4 regions of the Nostoc sp. MS1 genome follow, and region 1 is predicted to be linked to each of the others. Evidence: riboswitches for the same ligand, from Rfam matches in the RefSeq annotation. Region 1 holds a riboswitch; each other region holds the start of a gene.

What was found. Region 1 has a riboswitch for cyclic di-AMP ahead of NSMS1_RS23230 (glycosyltransferase family 4 protein). Riboswitches for the same ligand answer to the same signal wherever they lie in the genome.
Region 2: another riboswitch for cyclic di-AMP. It lies ahead of ntrB (nitrate ABC transporter permease); the one in region 1 lies ahead of NSMS1_RS23230 (glycosyltransferase family 4 protein).
Region 3: another riboswitch for cyclic di-AMP. It lies ahead of NSMS1_RS24515 (universal stress protein); the one in region 1 lies ahead of NSMS1_RS23230 (glycosyltransferase family 4 protein).
Region 4: another riboswitch for cyclic di-AMP. It lies ahead of NSMS1_RS27635 (hypothetical protein); the one in region 1 lies ahead of NSMS1_RS23230 (glycosyltransferase family 4 protein).

What each region holds. Positions count from the first base shown of each region.
Region 1 is NZ_AP023441.1:5,372,965-5,375,143, forward strand. Features, by position in the region: gene NSMS1_RS23230 (glycosyltransferase family 4 protein) at 1-900, opposite strand, end outside; cyclic di-AMP (ydaO/yuaA leader) riboswitch at 1,028-1,181, opposite strand.
Region 2 is NZ_AP023441.1:5,694,065-5,696,243, reverse strand. Features, by position in the region: gene ntrB (nitrate ABC transporter permease) at 98-949, opposite strand; cyclic di-AMP (ydaO/yuaA leader) riboswitch at 1,046-1,301, opposite strand; gene NSMS1_RS24495 (sensor histidine kinase) at 1,685-2,179, shown strand, end outside.
Region 3 is NZ_AP023441.1:5,697,648-5,699,826, reverse strand. Features, by position in the region: gene NSMS1_RS24520 (SLC13 family permease) at 1-67, opposite strand, end outside; gene NSMS1_RS24515 (universal stress protein) at 284-913, opposite strand; cyclic di-AMP (ydaO/yuaA leader) riboswitch at 1,042-1,236, opposite strand; gene NSMS1_RS24510 (ABC transporter ATP-binding protein) at 1,253-2,089, opposite strand; gene NSMS1_RS24505 (ABC transporter substrate-binding protein) at 2,141-2,179, opposite strand, start outside.
Region 4 is NZ_AP023441.1:6,388,802-6,390,980, reverse strand. Features, by position in the region: gene rppA (two-component system response regulator RppA) at 1-391, opposite strand, end outside; gene NSMS1_RS27640 (hypothetical protein) at 671-1,024, shown strand; gene NSMS1_RS27635 (hypothetical protein) at 1,122-1,364, opposite strand; cyclic di-AMP (ydaO/yuaA leader) riboswitch at 1,707-1,916, opposite strand; gene NSMS1_RS27630 (NB-ARC domain-containing protein) at 1,999-2,179, opposite strand, start outside.

The sequences.
Region 1 (2,179 bases):
TTCATGGTCTAAGCGACCAGCAAAGGTGGTGCAATCAGTTAATCCTAATTCAGCAACAATATTAGCAATGCGATCGCGCTCAATCCCATCGCTTTGACCAGGACGGCTACCGCCACCAATTACTAGCTGTAGGTTAGCTTCACCTCTCAAGCTAGATTGAGCAACAGCCCTAACTAAAGTTTCAATACCTTTACGGGGATCAAAGCGACCTACATAAAATACCATCTTGGCATCAGGTGCAATTCCCAATTTTTCCCGTGCGACAGACTGTTCAATGTCGCCAAAATTATCAATATCTGTACCGCAGGGGATCATATCAATCCGCCCTTTCTTAGAAACTAGGGTTTCCATGTGTTCCTGTTCTTGAGGACTAGTAGCAACTACACGGTCTACAGTTTCTAAACAAGTTTTTTCTATAGCTAATCTCTGACTAGCAATGGCGGGGATATCTGCGATAGTGTTATATTTAATTGCCCCTAGAGAGTGGTATGTATGCACCTGCACTAAAGGTTGGCGCTTTTTCAACTCCATACCCACCCAGGATGACAACCAGTAATTTGTGTGGATGAGTTCGTAAGTATAACCTTGACGCTCTTGGAAGCGTTGTAATTCATCAACAAATTCTGTCAAGTATTCAAATACGTGATCTCGTCCAATGAACTCAACTGGCCCGGCTGTTAATCGAATTGTCCGGCAATTAGTGCTATGTTGAACGATCGCCGCTTGGTCAGGACTAATACGGCGGGTGAACATATCAACTTGCCAACCCATTTCGGCTAGTGCATAACCTACTTGCCGAACATATACATTCTGACCACCAGCCTCTTCTTGACCTATTTCTACAGCTGGGTCTCCAGAAACGGAAATCAGCGCAATCCGATGTGTGTTAGTTTGGAACATAGTGAGCTTCACCTCAAGGCAACTACTCCTGCCTCATATATAAGATTTGAGGACAGGCTAAACGAAGCGGAAAGCTACCAGCCAAGGACACTGACGACAGACATTATGGTTAAAAAATGCTGTTCGTTCAATCTCCTCTCAATGCCGACGAAGTTAGCTGACGGGCTAGAACTGAGAGATGTTCTTTTTGGATAATCCAAAATACGCCCCGAATTTGGTTCCTCCGCTCCTGATTTTGCTTAATTTATAAGGCAAATATCAGGATTAGGCTGACTGATTGACATTTGCTTATACTATACTTGCGATCGCAATTATAGTCAATGAATCACAGAACAAACGTGTCTTAAATTGCCTCTAAACTATTTGCTAATACCTTAAGGAAAGTATCATAAATTAGATTAGAGTAAGCAATCTTTGGCTAGAAAATTTATTTTCTATAGTCATGATATTAACCGGATGGCACTAGGTTGTTCAACTTTCTCAAGATATATTTCCATCATAGTACTTAATTTTATACTAGTTTAGTTAGCATCTGTCTTTCAATAGGGAATAGGTAGTAGAAAAGGTTGCAGGCAGTAGGAATTTGTGGATATTGTCAGGCAATGGCAACAATTCAGGCAATACTTATAGTATTCGCTTAAAAACACACAAACTTATCCGCTTGACATTTTAATAGTCTACGGCGATGAATAAAAACAAAATTTTTGAGATTTTATATCTGTAAATATTAAAAAAATATTAAAATGAAAAATTTAGTTAATGAGGATGAAGCTATAAATATATTTAATTTTATCTAAAATATACATCTTCTGGATATTGACAGATGTTACCATCTATAAATAGTTGAAAATATATAACAATCTATATATCAAAAGACATAATTACTGGAATTATGTCTAAATAGTTATGTTCTAATGCTTGATTTTTAAGAACAAGCTGCTAAAAATAGAGAAGGGATTTTAAAATCTCATAGTCAATTTCGATCATTTGACCCTTCTACGCTAGTCCGCTTGAGCGGACTTTTTTGTTATCTTCATCAGTTGCAAAACCCGTACATGCAAGAGCTTAAGCTTATTGTTCATTCGCTTGTGTACAGGAAAAATGCCATAATAATTTAGAATATCTAGGCTTGAACTAAATAAAGAGCAATAGTATAGTATTTTATTCTATGGATAATGACTTATTAGCTTTTTTTGCAGGTGTAGCGTTACTTATTATCTATCTCTGTTTCTCTGCATTGACTGAAATGGGAACTAAATGGCCTGGGAAAAAGTAATAC
Region 2 (2,179 bases), 320 kb from region 1:
GTTGTGGCTAATTCGTAATTTCAAATTGTTCGTAGTAAGGACTTTAGTCCTTAATTGCAAAGCACTAAAGGGCTTACTACAAACAAGTACATAACCCTTAGTTATTCGCTGTCGGGCGATGAGTGACAAATTCTTGGAGTTTGCTGACGGCAAAATCTAAGATGAGTCCAGTTAAGCCGATAACCAAGACGGCAAGGAAGACTGAACTGAGGTTCAAACGACTCCATTCATCCCAAACGAAGAAGCCGATCCCAATACCGCCTGTAAGCATTTCTACCGCAACTATGACTAGCCAAGCAATACCCAAACTGATGCGTAAGCCTGTAAAAATATAGGGTAAGCTGGCAGGCCAAATAATTTTCGTAATTCTCCGCCAACGGGGCATTTCCAACACTCGCGCCACATCGAGATAATCCTTGGGAACGCTGGCTACTCCTAAAGCCGTATTAATAATAGTCGGCCAGAGGGAGGTGATAAAAATGACAAAAATTGATGAGGGATCTGCTAAGTTGAAGATAGCTAAGGCAATGGGTAGCCATGCTAAGGGCGATACGGGTTTGAAGATTTGAATGATGGGATTGAGTGCTAACATCGCACTTCTAGACATCCCAATCAAAAACCCTAAAGGAATGGCGACTACTGCACCTAGTAGAAAACCTATTAACACTCGTCGCAAACTGGCTATTAATAACCAACCAATCCCTAAGTTACCAGGGCCTCTCTCATAGAAGGGGTTTAATATATAGTCCAAGTTAGCAACTAGTGCCTCTGGTGGCGTTGGCATTAATTCATGATTTGCCAAGGCAATAATCCACCACAACAAGATAATTCCTAAAAATCCCAATGCAGGAAGTATGACTACATCCCTAACGAGAATTGGCTTGGTTTTTTTCCATGCAGCTTGACTAGCAACAGCTGCGATCGCTGCTAAATTTAATTGCAATATCATTATGCCCCCTCAACAGGTTCAATGCAGGTACGAAAAAACGAGCAGTACCAGCCTCGGACACTGATGAGAACTAAGCATTAAGTAAATGCTGTCTCTTCAGTCTCCTCTCAATGCCTACGAAGTTAGCTGACGGGCTAGGGCTGAGAGATGCCCCTCTCCTTTTAGTGCTGAGTAATGAGTTCTGTTAGCTGTAGCAGGGCGTTTAGGCCCTGCTGAGTTAAATAACTTAAATTGAGTTATTCTTCACTTTTGACTCGTTAGTTAACACTTTATTTGGAGATACGCCCCACAAGGTGGTTCCTCCGTTCCAACTTTAATTACTGTATTGCGTCGGATTAGGCTGACTTACTCTAATTCAAGATAATAGTACTAAAGAATTTAACATCTTCAAGCCAGAAAAACAATCTCCGATTGATAAATGTTGTTTATATAATTACATTAGATTAACTCATATTTCCCTAATCTACTATAAATAAATGTTATGGTAAGTATTGTACTTAAGTGCGCTTAACCATAATCACAACTATCTAAGTGACGTAACATACTTAATCTTATTTTTAGAAACTCAAAATAATCAATCCAACTAAAGAGCTAATCAGCATTTTCACTGTTATATGCAAAATTTATATCATCTGGTAGGTGAATTTTCTCATCAATGATGATAATGTCCACTACGCTAGTTAAACTAATTCCATATAGAATTAATTCCTCTATCGCGTAGCTGAATTTAAGAGAATGGAATTTAGTCAAGTTCTGGCTGACAATAGTAACACTATCATCACCAAATGGGTTGCCGCAGTTCGTGAAGACAGGCAGATTGAGAGTGCTGATGACTTATCCTACACAGCGATTAAGAATCATATACCTGATGTGTTTCAGGCAATGGTGACAGTGTTGTCTCAATCTCAGGAGAGTGATATTAAATCCATTGTCACCGCCAGTTGGAAACATGGGTTACTACGCGCTGAACAAGGCTTTGATCCGTCCGAGATTGCCCGTGAGTATCGCCTGTTAAGAAAAGTGATATTTGATGCTGTGGAAACTGACTTGTTACAAGCAACCCCCGCCGAGATTGTTCGTTATATGCGTTTAATTGACGCGGTGATTGATGAAGCGATCGCCAGATGTTTTCATAGTTATGTAGGGGAACGCTTGCGCGAATTAGAACACCTCCAGGCTTCTTTACGGCTACATAATGACGAACTAACACGCTTAGTCAGTACGAATGAA
Region 3 (2,179 bases), 320 kb from region 1:
CGGTCATAATTAGGAAAATAACGCTGATAAATACTATGACACTTAGGAGTGCTTGCCAGTTTTCCACACTATGCTCCTTGGAGTTTATTTGGTTGCATAATAGCGAAAAAAGCCACTGAAGTACAGGTGGCTTTTCTGTGTATGTTATTTTATTCTGATTTTCCTTCTATTAGAAACAGTGAATTAACCGACGATAAAGAGGAAAAAGTCGATGTTGGCTGATAAGTTTATATTTCAATGCTGAGTAGATGCTATGAATAATTTCTCAACTATTGAGAGGAAATTATTCATCCATCGATTCGGGAATACCTAAGACAGCACAAGGAAAATCAGAACCTAAATTTTGAATTAAGGGATGATAGGCAGATTTACAACCTATAAATAATATGTCAGCAGCTTCTAACTCTGCCACTTTTCTTAATTCTGTACTCACACAACCAAAGCGTAAATGAGATTTAAACGAACCTTGCCATTCTTCGGCTAAACTTCTAGCTTGCCAAAGAACTCTATCTGCTTCTTGCAAAGGTGTGATTGTGTCTGTTTGCAAATATGACTTGATGTCTGTCAATTGTGGTTGAGTTATCACAGATGTCACAGACTTTGTTTGTTCACTTATAGACAATTCTTTTGTTGGTGTACGTTTACCAAAGCTCAAGATATTACTATAGTCAACTGGACAACTTTCTTCTAATACATAAACAGCTTGCACTGTGACTTGTTGATTAGTCGCTAATCTGGTTTGGTGGGCAATCCAAAAGGCGATATCTAGTGCAGCATGACTATTAGGAGAAGCGTCATAACCGACAATTAAGTTGATTGATGACGTTACTTGAGTTTCTTGAGGTTCTGGTAATAATACCATTTTGTCAATTAGATCATTGCGACCCATAGCACTTTGTAGGCGTGCTAGCATTGGCTTAATTTTCACAGCTTTAACTTCTCCTAAACTCAACGAACTAATAAATGAGAAGTAGGGTAAAACGGAATTTATATCCGCAAGGAAACCCCAATAACAACTGGTATTAAAGCCAAAGTTTTGGGGGTTCCTTCCATTGCCTACGGAGTTAGCTGACGGGCTAAGACTGGAAGGTGTCTCTCTTTTGAGCGCTGAGTTAACTGTTAATTGCTTTTACTGTTGACTCTAGGTTGGCGACTCGTTTGTAAGATGCGCCCCTTAAGATGGTTCCTCCGTTCCAAATTATTTCAGGCTTAATTTGAATTAGGCTACCCACTAAAGAAATAATAAACTAAATTATTCTTCTTGTGTAAAATATTTGTCGAGGAAATTTAAGGCGTGATTTCGCAGTTCAAAATATTCTTTGGAGTTTCGCATAGCAGCCCTATCTCTGGGATGAGGAAAGGGTACTTCTAATATTTCGCCAATGTTTGCGGCTGGGCCATTTGTCATTAAGACGATGCGATCGCTCATATAAATTGCCTCATCAACATCGTGGGTAATCATCATTACGGCTTGCCGATTATTTTCCCAAATATCTAATACTTGTCTTTGTAATTTGCCTCTTGTTAGTGCATCTAAAGCACCAAAAGGTTCATCCATAAGTAACATTTTGGGACGAATTGCTAAAGCTCTAGCAATGCCTACTCGTTGTTTCATACCTCCAGAGATTTCATCAGGATATTTATCTGCTGCCGGGGTTAAGTTTACCATTGCCAAGTGTTCGTTCACAATGCTAATTTTTTCAGACCTATTAGCATTTTTTAACACTTCATCTACCGCTAGGCGGATGTTCTCTCTGACTGTTAACCAAGGTAACAAAGAATAATTCTGAAACACCATCATTCTTTCTGCCCCTGGCTTGTTAATTTCTTTACCATCAAGCCTAACTGAACCAGATGTGGATTTTTCTAACCCGGCAACTATTTTTAATAGCGTTGATTTACCACAACCAGAATGCCCAATTACGGAAATAAATTCATTTTCACCTATAGTTAAATTAACCCCATCTAAAACTACAAAGTTACCTTTATCTGGTGTGGGATAAGACTTAACTAAATTTTCTATTTCTAAAAAATTAGGGTTAGACTTAGCTTTTTCATGGCTATCTACTACTGATGGTGTATATTTCATCTCAAAAGCTCCTAAAAATAGTAACTATATATGTGTAAAATCCCAATCAATCTAAGACATGAAAAAACGAGTGGGAGCGTTAGCCCTAAT
Region 4 (2,179 bases), 1.0 Mb from region 1:
TACCCAAGCTGATTTTATCTCCTTGCCACATTGGCGATCGCCTACCCAATGCTCGTACTCGCGCCAGTAACTCTAACACATCCACTGGTTTGACTAAGTAATCATCAGCTCCAGCATCCAAACCTGCCACCTTATTGGTAACTGTGTCTTTTGCTGTTAACATCAGCACAGGAGCAACTTTCCCAGCACTGCGATATACTTGGCACAGTTCTAACCCGCTTAACTTGGGCAACATCCAATCTAAAATCAATAAATCATAATTCTTATTAAAGGCGAACCATTGGGCTGTTTCTCCATCTGCGATCGCATCAACTGTATGCCCAACCTTCAACAATGCTGTACGTAATGGCTCTAACTGTGCTGGATCGTCTTCCACCAGTAAGATCAACATCAGATTTGCTTTACTTGCTGTAGTTTTCTAATTTTAAGATTAAGCTACAACAGTGACACAAAAGTGTCAGTAACTATGATTAAAAGGATAAAGGTATAAAGGAAGTAGTTGATTTGGTTAAGTATGGTTGTTTAGTTCTTCATACCCTTACAACGCCACTTGCTTAAAGCCCTCCGGGTATGCCTCCGGCACGCCAAGAGCGAACGCAGTTCCCTACACCCCTACACCCTGTCCATGCGTCAACTTTCACTTTTTCCAGTTTTACGAACATTAGGCCTTGTGTTTTGGTTATCTTTGCCGTTGATTGGGTTGGTTTTTTGGCTGGGAAGTGGTTTTATTGGCGATCAAATACTCAGCCGAACCTACAACCACAAAAAATATCTCCAAGCCGATACTCAAATGGCATGGCAGATGAAGAAAAAGATTATAGCAATTGAAGCTGAAATTCTTATATCTAAAGGAATTTCTCTTGTAAGTGTCAAAACAAATCACTCAACCCTCAAAACCATAATATTTGAGTTTGCGATCGCCGAACCTAGCAAACTAGAAGCCAAGCTGGCTCAAGAGTTGGGCTTGTCTCAAGAACGAGTTAAGGAATTAATCCGCTATCAAGCTTTAGATAATCAACATTAAATGTGCAACAGCTTAACTATCAACTATTACGTTAAAAACATAGGGGCTTACAGTTGTAAACCCCTAATTTCTTTTATTCCTCTGCTTTTTACTGTTGCTAAATTTCTCCAGTCAGATTAACTAGCTCGTGATTACACTTCATTAATTCGTAAAGGTCGTAAGCGTATAAATCTTCTTGATGAGGCTCATTACTATGACTTGCTGCCACAATGGGATCGTTATAAGCTTTAGTTCTACCAATTAGTAAAAGCTTTTTACCTGCCAGTTCTCCAATCAACTTAAATTTATGCTCAGGTAGAAAGTTAACATGAGTGAAAAAATTACGATTTTTGATTTTCATCTTTTCTCCTAAAAATGTTAGTAAATAACCGCTATAAGCTATTGAAATATACAAAAATGAGCAAATAATTAATATGCACTTTGTTTGTATGTCACCTACGAAAAAAACAAGATTTCCACACTAACTATTGATAGTGTCTGCGTTGATATCAAAAGTAATATGGGTGACTGGATGCTTTATGTTGAAAAACATAGTCGAGTGTACCTCAAGGCAATAAATCCAGCCTCAAATTCCAGAAACATAGACTATAAATCCTATCTTTCAGAACAAGGGCAGGTAGGACGAAGCGTATACCAGCCAAGGATACTGACGACAGGCATTATTGATATAAATGCCGCTCGTTCAATCTCCTCTCAATGCCTACGAAGTTAGCTGACGGGCTAGGACTGAGAGATGTCCCTCTTGCAATGCTCTAGTCTAAGATGGGAACTTTACTTTTCACACCTTAAATTGAGCTTTTTTGGCAGATACGCCCCACACTTGGTTCCTCCGCTCCTAGCTGACCTTGTGGATAACTTTCTCAGGTAAGCATGGATTAGGCAGACTGATTTTTGTTCTCTGAAATACTAACTTTTTTGGACATAAAATAACAAATTGGTAAACAAAAAGATACGATCGCATCCACACTACCAATTCAATACAGCGAGAGTGACGCTAAGTTACAACCGATGTAACCAATTGCCAAAGGGGTTTTATCTTTCAATAACAGGAGAATCTGTTCCAGCTTTTGTGGCAGAGTCGCACCATATACCCGCCAAAGTTTTTCCCGGAGTTGAGATAAGATGCGATCGCCTACTATATCATCGCTACCAGGA